Regions from separate parts of the Ensifer sp. LC384 genome, predicted to be linked through region 2. Evidence: riboswitches for the same ligand, from Rfam matches in the RefSeq annotation. Region 2 holds a riboswitch; the other holds the start of a gene.
What was found. A riboswitch is a leader RNA that binds a small molecule or an ion and turns the genes downstream of it on or off. The one in region 2 is predicted to bind thiamine pyrophosphate.
Positions count from the first base shown of each region.

Region 1: it holds a riboswitch for thiamine pyrophosphate, as region 2 does, so the genes downstream of both, thiC (phosphomethylpyrimidine synthase ThiC) here and thiB (thiamine ABC transporter substrate binding subunit) in region 2, are expected to answer to the same signal.

Region 1 covers NZ_MBST01000003.1:121,349-126,677, reverse strand. The annotation lists gene BC363_RS04795 (Zn-dependent hydrolase) at 1-616, shown strand, start outside; gene thiC (phosphomethylpyrimidine synthase ThiC) at 834-2,657, opposite strand; TPP riboswitch at 2,752-2,883, opposite strand; gene BC363_RS04785 (sigma-54 dependent transcriptional regulator) at 2,959-4,323, opposite strand; gene BC363_RS04780 (sensor histidine kinase) at 4,327-5,329, opposite strand, start outside.
Region 2 covers NZ_MBST01000056.1:79,049-84,377, reverse strand. The annotation lists gene BC363_RS27950 (ABC-F family ATP-binding cassette domain-containing protein) at 1-1,037, opposite strand, end outside; gene BC363_RS27945 (thiamine diphosphokinase) at 1,041-1,691, opposite strand; partial or broken gene BC363_RS36130 (GNAT family N-acetyltransferase) at 1,798-1,947, opposite strand; partial or broken gene BC363_RS27940 (GNAT family N-acetyltransferase) at 2,025-2,387, opposite strand; TPP riboswitch at 2,529-2,646, shown strand; gene thiB (thiamine ABC transporter substrate binding subunit) at 2,696-3,724, shown strand; gene thiP (thiamine/thiamine pyrophosphate ABC transporter permease ThiP) at 3,756-5,329, shown strand, end outside.

The DNA.
Region 1 (5,329 bases), on a different contig from region 2:
CGAAAACCTGCAGGGCATCTCCTGGCAGCGCGTCACGATCGACGGGGTTGCCAATCATGCCGGCACGACGCCGATGGCGATGCGCTGCGATGCCGGCCTTGCGGCCGCGCGTGTCGGCCTGTTCCTGCGCGAGCACATCGCGCGCTCGAACGCGCCGAGCGTGGCGACGATCGGGACCATGCGCTTCGAGCCGAACGCGATCAACGTCATTCCTTCGCGTGCGGTCTTTACCGTCGACCTGCGCGACCCGGACGAGGATCGCCTGCGGATGCTTGAGGCGGCGCTTTCCGACTTTCTCCGCCGCCTTGAGCAGGAGGAGCATGTGAAGATATCTGTCGAGCGTCTCGCCCGGTTCGAGCCGGTCATCTTCGACAGCGCGATCGTCGAGGCGATCGAAGTTTCGGCGACGGCCCGTGGGTTGAGGAGCCGGCGGATGACCTCCGGCGCCGGCCACGACGCCCAGATGATCGCGCGCATCGCGCCGGCGGCGATGATCTTCGTTCCGAGCCGTGACGGGATCAGCCACAATCCGCGCGAACATACGGATCCGGCCGACCTCGTCGCAGGAGCCAATGTTCTGCTCGATGTTGCTACGCGGCTTGTAGGTAGCCGCTAGAGCGCCGGAATAGAGGCATCCTCTCCACCGTCATGCTCGGGCTTGACCCGAGCATCCAGCCGCCATCTTTGCGGCCGCGTGTCGACAAGTTGCGGCCCCAGACGTGGATGCTCGGGTCAAGCCCGAGCATGACGGAGGGAGAGGGGGGCCTTCAGTTAATACAGAGCCGAAATCCTACGCCAGAAGGGGCGGTTCGCCGCCCCTTCTGGCGTGGTCGTTATCGCTGCACTACGGCGTCGTCGCCGACCGGCAGATAGAGATCGCCGCCGTCGCGATACTTGGCTGCCATCGCCTGCAGACCTTCCTTCTGCGCCTCGGCGCGGATGTCGTGCGAGATCCGCATCGAGCAGAATTTCGGCCCGCACATCGAGCAGAAATGCGCGACCTTGTGCGCCTCCTTCGGCAAGGTCTCGTCGTGGAAGGAGCGCGCGGTCTCCGGGTCGAGCGACAGGTTGAACTGGTCCTCCCAGCGGAACTCGAAACGGGCGCGCGACAGGGCGTCGTCCCGGGTGCGGGCCGCCGGATGTCCCTTGGCGAGATCAGCTGCGTGGGCTGCGATCTTGTAGGTGATGACCCCGGTCTTGACGTCGTTGCGATCCGGCAGGCCCAGGTGCTCCTTCGGCGTCACGTAGCAGAGCATGGCCGTGCCGAACCAGCCGATCATCGCAGCACCTATGCCCGACGTGATGTGGTCGTAGCCGGGCGCGATGTCGGTCGTCAGGGGCCCAAGCGTATAGAACGGCGCCTCGCCACAGACGGCGAGCTGCTTGTCCATGTTTTCCTTGATCTTGTGCATCGGCACGTGGCCCGGCCCCTCGATCATCACCTGGCAATCCTTGGCCCAGGCGATCTTCGTCAACTCGCCCAGCGTTTCCAGTTCGGCAAATTGGGCGGCGTCGTTGGCATCGGCGATCGAGCCCGGGCGCAGGCCGTCACCGAGCGAAAACGAGACGTCGTAGGCACGGCAGATATCGCAGATCTCTTCGAAGTGCTCGTAGAGAAAGCTCTCCTTGTGATGGTGCAGGCACCACTTGGCCATGATCGAGCCGCCGCGCGAGACGATGCCCGTGACCCGGTCGACCGTCAGCGGGATATAGTGAAGCCGGACACCGGCATGGATTGTGAAGTAGTCGACGCCCTGTTCCGCCTGTTCGATCAGCGTGTCGCGATAGACCTCCCAGGTCAGGTCCTCGGCGATGCCGTTGACCTTTTCGAGCGCCTGGTAGAGCGGCACGGTGCCGATCGGCACCGGCGAATTGCGGATGATCCATTCGCGGATGTTGTGGATGTTGCGGCCGGTCGAAAGGTCCATGACCGTGTCTGCGCCCCAACGCGTTGCCCAGACCATCTTTTCGACTTCCTCGGCCATCGAAGAGGTGACGGCGGAGTTGCCGATATTGGCATTGATCTTCACCAGGAAGTTCCGGCCGATGATCATCGGTTCGCATTCCGGATGGTTGATGTTGGCGGGCAGGACGGCGCGGCCGCTGGCGATTTCCTGGCGGACGAATTCGGGCGTGACGTGATCGGGAATATGGGCGCCGAAGCTTTCGCCGTCGCGCTGCGTGGCGCGCGCGGCGTCGCGGCCGAGGTTTTCGCGGATGGCGACGAACTCCATCTCGGGCGTGATGATGCCGGCCCGTGCATAGGCAAGTTGCGTCACGGCGCGCCGGCCGGTGGCACGCAAGGGCGCATGACGGACGGGAAAGGTTGGCGTCAGCCGGTCTCCGGAGGCAAAGCCGTTGTCTTCCGGCCGGACGCTGCGCCCGTCATAGGCTTCGACATCGCCACGTGCGATGATCCAGTTGCGGCGCGGCCGTGGCAGCCCTTCCTCGATGCGGATGTTGGCGTCTTCCACGGTATAGGGCCCGGAGGCATCATAGACCGTGACCGGCGGCTCGCCCGACGTGGGGTGCAGGGCGATTTCGCGCATCGGCACGCGGATATCAGGATGGATCGTGCCTGGTTTGTAGACCTTCTTCGAGGCGGGAAGCGGGCCTTTGGTGACCGTGAGGTCTGCGGGTTTGGTGACAATATTCATGATGAGGCTCCAAGTTTGCGGTTGGAGACCCAGTTCTGAAGCCGGAAGGAAAAGACAGGTCCGCCCGGATTTCCGCGCGATTGACGGACCCGTGGCGTCGATGTCTGCACCGTCCCTACGCCAGTATGAACTGGATCAGGTTCAACGGGTCACTGCGCCTCGGTCGGCAAAGCCGATCCGCCCAGCAGTATCTCAGCCCCTTGACGGGACCCCCCTGGTGAATGCCTAGAGATAGCCATCGATCCGGATGCGCAGTCAAGCGCTAATCCGAAGGTCGCGTGTCAGGCCTGTTGATCGCTTACTAGCGGCCCGGCTTTTCGACTGACGGGCGATCGGCATAATCCGCCCGGTTGATGCCGTGCCGCTGCAGCTTGTCGTAGAAGGTCTTGCGCGGAATGCCCAGTGCCTCGATCGTCGCCTTGACGTCGCCGCGCTGCGCCCGCAGCGCTTCTTTCAGAATTTCTGCCTCGTAGCGCTCGAGTCGTTCGGGCAGGGCGGCACCGGTTGGCACTGCGGCGGCGGTCGGCTGTCCGAGCGCCCCTTCGACGCCAAGGGCGACGCGCTCGGCGAAATGCGAGAGTTCGCGCACATTGCCGGGCCAGGAATGGGACATCAGATAGTGGTGCACCGCCGGCGAAACCGTCGGCACGTCGCGCTTGAACCGCTCGCCCGCGCGCGTCAGGAAATGCGAAAAGAGAAGCGGGATGTCGTCCCGGCGTTCGCGCAGCGGCGGGATCGACAGGGTGACGACGTTCAGCCGGAAATAGAGATCCTCGCGAAAGTCGCCCCGCTGGGCCGGGTCACCAAGGTCGATCTTGGCGGCGGCGATCACGCGGATATCCACCGGTCGCACGACATTGGTGCCGAGCGGCGTGATTTCGCGGGCTTCGAGAACACGCAGCATCTTGACCTGCGTTGCCGGCGGCATCGCTTCGATTTCATCGAGGAAAAGCGTGCCGCCACTTGCATGCTCGATACGGCCGATGCGCTTCTTCAAGGCGCCGGTAAAGGCGCCCTGCTCGTGGCCGAAAAGCTCGCTTTCGATCACCGTTTCCGGCAGTGCGCCGCAGTTGAGCGCCACGAAGTTGCCGTCGCGGCGCCGGCTCCAATTGTGCAGCAGCGTCGCCACCACCTCCTTGCCGCTGCCGGTTTCGCCGGCAACGAGCACATCCACGTCGGTGTCGGCGATATGCTGCAAGGTCTGGCGCAGCCGTTCCATGACCGGCGTCTGGCCAATCAGCGGCAGGCTTTCGCCGGCGACTTCCGCTGCACGCTTCAGGGCACGGTTTTCCATCACCAGCCGGCGCTTTTCCAGGGCGCGGCGCGCGCTCTGCACAAGACGGTCGGCGGCAAAAGGTTTCGGAATGAAGTCGTAGACGCCGTCCTGCATGGCCTGAACGGCCATCGGAATATCGCCGTGCCCGGTCACCAGAATGACCGGCAGGTCGGGGTCGAAATCGGCGATGCGGCGAAAGAGTGTCAGGCCATCGATCCCCGGCATGCGGATATCGCTGATGACGATGCCGTCGAAGCCCGGGCCGAGGAGTATGAGCGCTTCCGCCGCGCCGGGAAAGGCGGAGACGGTGAGGCCGGCAAGCTCCAGCGTCTGCTTCATCGCCTTCCTGAGCTCGCTGTCGTCGTCGACGAGGCATACGGATTGTTGCATCGCTCAGGCCCTCTTCAAGCGAACGGTGAAGACGGTACCGTCGGGGCCGGTCTTGACCTCGATGTCGCCGCCATAGTCGACGACGATTTCCTTGGAGATGGCAAGGCCGAGACCGAGGCCCTCATCCTTGGACGTGTTGAACGGGGTGAACAGATCCTCGAGGATATCGGGCCTGATGCCCGGGCCATTGTCGGCGACAACAAGGGAAACAGTGTCGGAGGCGCCTATCTCGCACCGCACACGGATCTCCGCGTCTGCCCGGTCGCCAAGGGCTTCCAGGGCATTCTGCAGCAGGTTGATCAGCACCTGTTCAATCCGGATACGGTTGCCGAGCACGCTGAGCCCGTTCTCCGGCAGATCGATGACGATCGCGTCCATGCGGCCGGCAAAGCGGCTGCGCAGCAGCATTCGTGCGCCTTCGATCACCTCTGGCACGGACGTCGGTTCGGCGACGAATCGTCCCTTGCGCGCAAAACTGCGCAGCTCGTCGGTGATGGTGCCGACCCGCTCGGTCAGCGCGGCGATGCTTTCGAGGTTTTCGACCGCTGTCTCCTGCTGGCCGCGATCGAGGAAGGTGCGCGCATTGTCGGCATAGGCGCGGATGGTCGCGACCGGCTGGTTGATCTCGTGGGCGACGCCGGCTGCCACCTGGCCGAGGATCGCCAGTCGGTTGGCCTGGACCAGTTCCTGCTGCACCGTCTGAAGCCTTTCGCCCGTGCGCCGGTGGTCGGCGATTTCGGTTTCGAGGTGATCGCGCGCCAGGCTCAGGTCGTGCGTGCGCTCGGTGACGCGTCGCTCCAGTTCGTCGCGCGCGGCGCGCTCGTTGGCCGCGACCAGCGTCAGCGCCTGGCGCCGGCGAAGGAGGAATGCGGCAAGCGCCAGCAGCGGCACAATGACGGCAAGCGCCAGCAGCCGTGCCTCACGGCTCGCGGCACCAAGGGCGGCGTCCAGCGGGGCCAATTGCTCCAGCCGCCAACTGGTCGAGGGAACCATGGTCTCGACCCTG
Region 2 (5,329 bases):
TCAAGATTGGTGCCGAGCTTCACCGTGCCCGTATCCGGCTCGATCTGCCCGGTCAGCATCTTCAACAGCGTGGTCTTGCCGGCACCGTTCGGGCCGACAAGGCCGAGCCGGTCGCCGCGGTGCACGCGAATGGAGAACGGCGCGACGATCGTCCGCTCGCCGTAGGCCTTGGTGATCTTCTCCGCCTCGATGACCAGCTTGCCCGATTCCTTGGCGTCGGAAGCCGTCGCCTGAACAGAGCCCTGCGGCCCCTTGTGGCCGCGATGACGCGAGCGCATGTCCTGCAATTCGCCGAGACGGCGCATGTTGCGCTTGCGCCTGGCGGTGACGCCGTAGCGCAGCCAGTGTTCCTCGCGCTCGATCGCCTTGCCGAGCTTGTGCTGTTCCAGTTCCTCCGCCTCCAGCACCTCGTCGCGCCAAGCCTCGAAATGGCCGAAGCCGCGGTCGAGCCGGCGCGACTGGCCACGATCGAGCCAGACGGTCGCGGTCGATACCTTTTCGAGGAAGCGTCGGTCGTGCGAGATCAGCACCAGGGCGGAGCGGCTCCTGGTCAGCTCGTCTTCGAGCCATTCGATCGTCGGCAGGTCGAGATGGTTGGTCGGCTCGTCGAGCAGGAGGATATCCGGCTCCGGCGCCATCACCCGGGCAAGTGCTGCACGGCGCGCCTCGCCGCCAGACAGGCGCGCCGGGTCTTCTTCGCCGGTCAGGCCCAGATGCTGCAGCAGATAGGCGACCCGGTAAGGGTCGTCGCTCGGGCCAAGGCCCGCCTCGGCATAGGCCTGCACTGTGTCGTAGCCGTCGAAATCCGGCGCCTGGGGCAGGTAACGAACCGTCGCCGAAGGGTGGCGGAATATTTCGCCGGATTGCGCTTCGGCAAGACCGGCGGCGATCTTCATCAGCGTCGATTTGCCGGAACCGTTGCGCCCGACAAGGCAGATGCGATCCCCCGGCTCCACCTGCAGGTTGGCGCCGGCCAGAAGCGGCGTGCCACCGAAGGTCAGGAAGATATCGTCGAGTTTCAGAATGGGAGGCGCCAAGGCTCAGGCTCCGGAAAGGTCGTAGGGGCGGGCGAGAACGATCGCCCGGCCGGTGTCGAGGGAAATGCGAAGGGGACCCTCCGCGACATTGGATACGGTGCGGGAAGACCCGAACGGCACCGTGAAATTGGTAAGCGGATAACGCGCACCGACGATCGAAAGGCCGAAGAGATCGGTCAACCCGAGGATCGAGAACAGGCTGCCCTTCGGCAGATCGATTTCGATCTCGCCTGCCAGCAGCGGATAGGCCTCCTCCTCGCCCGAGGTCATGAACACCGGCAACCCACGCTCGGCCAGCGAAACGGCCTGAAGCAGGTGCAGGAATGCATGGTCGCTGCGTGTGCCGCCAAGTGCCCCGGCAAAGATCAGCGCTTCCGCGCCACGCGAAAGTGCCGCCTCGACGGCGATTTCGCCGTCGGTCGCGGCCTTGGCGGCAGGATAGGGCTCACGCGGGACGCTGGCAAACTCCGTGAGCAGCGTCTCCTCGGTCGAATCGAAATCGCCCACCCAGACGTCGGGGATCACGGACAGGGTCCGCGCATGCCGCATGCCGCCATCGGCGGCAACAAAGCGGCTGCCTGCGAGCTGGCGCGCAACGCGCTCGGTGAGGGTCAGCGCACCGCCGAGCAGAATGGTGAAGGTGGATCGGGCCATGGCAAAGCCCATAGCGCAAAGGCACGGGCAAGGAAAAGCAAGAAAACCGAACGAAGGGGCGATCCGGCGATTTTGCGCCGCCGTCGCCCGTGATCTTCAGTGATCTTCAGTGTTCGTCGGGCAAGGGATCGGGAAACAGCATCTCCGCATAGATGCCGGGCATGGAATCGGGGATCTCTATGGCGCCCACCGCGCGCCGGTAGAATTCGGCAGGGCCGACGCCGCCGATGATCGCGTGACCATACAGCGCCGCGCGTCAAATATGACGCGCAAAGGACGCTGTAACGCTTTATACCTGCTGCATAATTTTCTCCTTAAATCGACTCCGATTTAAGGAATTATGCAGTAGCCCGCATTGCGCATCGCCGTCAGGCTCTCGCGCAAGAGCGCCTCGCCGATCCCGCGCCCGCGCATGGCCTCATCGACACCGGTCGGCCCGAAGAAGCCGAGCGCGGTGACATCGTGGCAGGCAAAGCCGACGATGCGATCCTGAAACACCGCGATGTGCATGCGTGTCGGCATCGAGGCGAAGGCGGCCTCCGCCTCGCCCGCCCAGCCGGAGCCGAACGTCTGCTCGATCCAGGGAACGACGAGCCTGCGTTCGGGCGCCATCGCGCGGTGAATGCCGATGCCGTCCGCAAGCGGCGATCTGGGCTGTGCCGGCAGGGCATAAAGGCGAACGAGCATGTCTGTCATCGCAGACTCCTTCCGCGTCCGGGTCTCATGTCTCTACGGACAAATTTACCCCATGCGCCGCCGGCGCGAAAACGCGGGGCGCATGCTTTCTCCGTCCCCAAACTTCGCTTGCCATCAAACCGGCTCGGCGGTAAATCTCTACCCGCTCTAACGGGGTGCCTTCCGACCGCATGGCGGCCGAAGGCTGAGAGGCGTTGAACGCCAACCCGCGGAACCTGATCCGGCTCATACCGGCGGAGGGATTAGACGCGATCGGATCGATACGCCCTTTTCCCATGCAACATCATTACTAGGGAGAGGTGCCTGCCATGTCCAATTCATCGCAACTGAAGTTCCTTAGCCGGCTAGCGCTTGCCGCGACTGCGAGCCTTGTCTTCGCGGCCAATGCCGTCGCTGCGGAAAAGACGCTGACCGTCTACACCTATGAAAGCTTCATCACCGAATGGGGCCCGGGTGCCAAGGTCGCCGAAGCCTTTGAAAAGACCTGCGAATGCAAGGTCACCTATGTCGGCGTCGCCGATGGCGTCGAGTTGCTGACGCGCCTCAAGCTCGAAGGCGCGGCCTCCAAGGCCGACATCGTGCTCGGCCTCGACACCAATCTCGTCGCCGAGGCCAAGGCCACCGGCTTCTTCGCGCCGCACGGCATCGAAGCAGTGGGCATCAAGGTGCCCGGCAACTTCTCCGACGACACCTTCCTCCCCTATGACTACGGCCATTTCGCCGTCGTCTATGACACCCAGGCTTTGACGACGCCGCCGAAGAGCCTCAAGGAGCTGGTCGAGGGCGACCCGTCGCAAAAGATCGTCATCGAGGATCCGCGCACCTCGACGCCGGGTCTCGGTCTGCTTCTGTGGGTCAAGGCCGTCTATGGCGACGAGGCGGGTGCCGCCTGGGCCAAGCTCAAGGGCCGTGTGCTGACCGTGACGCCGGGCTGGTCGGAAGCCTATGGCCTGTTCACCAAGGGCGAGGCGCCGATGGTGCTGTCCTACACGACGTCGCCCGCCTACCACATGGTGGCGGAAAACACCGATCGCTATCAGGCGGCCGCCTTTTCGGAAGGCCACTACATCCAGATCGAAGTCGCCGGCATGACCAAGAGCGCCAAGGAGCCGGAGCTTGCCAAGCAATTTCTCGCCTTCATGACCGGTCCGGAGTTCCAGTCAATCATTCCGACCACCAACTGGATGATGCCGGTCGCAGCGACCAAGGAACCCCTGCCCGACGCTTTCGGCAAGCTGGTCAATCCGGAAAAGACCTTCCTGCTGCCGTCGGAAGAGGTCGCGGCAAACCGCAAGGCCTGGATCGACGAATGGCTCGCCGCCATGAGCAAGAACTGAGGCGCGCTTGTTCGCGCCTGCCGAAAACAGGATCACGATTACCGCCGGGGCCGTGGGCCTCGGCGGCATCCTGCTTTTTGTCGGCCTCGCAATTGCAGCGCTTCTGCTCCAGAGCGGGGATTTTGGCAACGGCGTCCTGTTCGATGCCTATATCTGGCGGGTAACGCGCTTCACCTTGCTGCAGGCGAGCCTTTCGACGCTGCTTTCGGTTGCTCTGGCCATTCCGGTCGCGCGGGCACTCGCGCGCCGGACCGCCTTTCCCGGCCGCGTCTGGGTGCTGCGGATCATGGCCCTGCCGCTCGGTCTGCCGGTGCTGGTCGGCGCACTCGGGCTGATCGAGATCTGGGGCCGGCAGGGCGTGCTCAACACCGCCCTTGCAGAGCTCGGGCTGCAGCAGCCCGTGAGCATCTATGGCCTCTTCGGCATCCTGCTTGCCCATGTCTTCTTCAACATGCCGCTTGTCGCGCGCCTTTTCCTCGCCGGCCTTGAGCGGATACCCTCGGAATATTGGAGAACCGCCGCCAATCTGGGCATGCCGCCGGCCGCACTCTTCCGCTTTGTCGAATGGCCGGTCCTTCGTGGATTGTTGCCGGGGGCAGCCGGGCTCGTCTTCATGCTCTGCGCCACCAGCTTCACCCTCGTGCTGACGCTCGGCGGCGGGCCTGCCGCCAGCACCATCGAGGTCGCGATCTACCAGGCGCTGCGCTTCGATTTCGATCCACCCCGGGCGATCGCTCTGTCCGCCCTACAGATCGTCATGACCGGAGCCCTGCTCCTGGCACTGGCCCGTGTCGCGACCGAACCCGCGCAAAGCGCGACCACAGGCCGTGCCTCCAGACGCTACGATGCACGAACCGGCCTCTCCCGTGCATCCGATGCCGGCTGGATCCTGTTCTCGCTGCTCTTTATCGGGGCGCCGCTGATGGCCGTCCTCGGCTCGGGCCTGCGTGCGGACCTGGTGAAGCTTGCGGGCGACCCGAGCGTGCATCGTGCCCTCATCACCAGCATCGTCATCGCCGTCCTCTCGGCATTCCTTTGCGTCGGCGTTGCCGCCGCGATGATCCGCGCCGCAGGTACTGTTGTGGCGCGTCGCCACGCCCCGACCTTGGCCAGGGCTTTTGCCAGCACTGTCACCGCCAGCACCTCGCTGGTGCTGCTGGTGCCGCCGGTCGTGCTTGGGGCGGGATGGTTCCTGCTTCTGCGCCCCTTTGGCGATGTCGCGCGTTTCGCCCCGGCCATCGTCGTCGCCATCAACGCGCTGATGGCGCTGCCCTTCGTGCACCGGATCCTGGCCCCGGCGATGGCAACGCATGCCGCCCGCACCGACCGGCTGACCGCGAGCCTTGGCATCCATGGCTTGCATCGCCTGCGATGGATCGACCTGCCGCCGCTCAGGAAACCCTTGCTGATGGCGTTCTCCTTCGCCATGGCGCTGTCGCTCGGCGACCTTGGTGCCGTGGCGCTGTTCGGTTCGCAAGACATGGTCACGCTTCCGTGGCTGCTCTACAGCCGGATGGGCAGTTATCGCACCACGGATGCAGCCGGACTGGCGCTCTTCTTGGGCCTGCTCTGCCTGATCTTCACCATGCTCGGCACGGCCGGCGA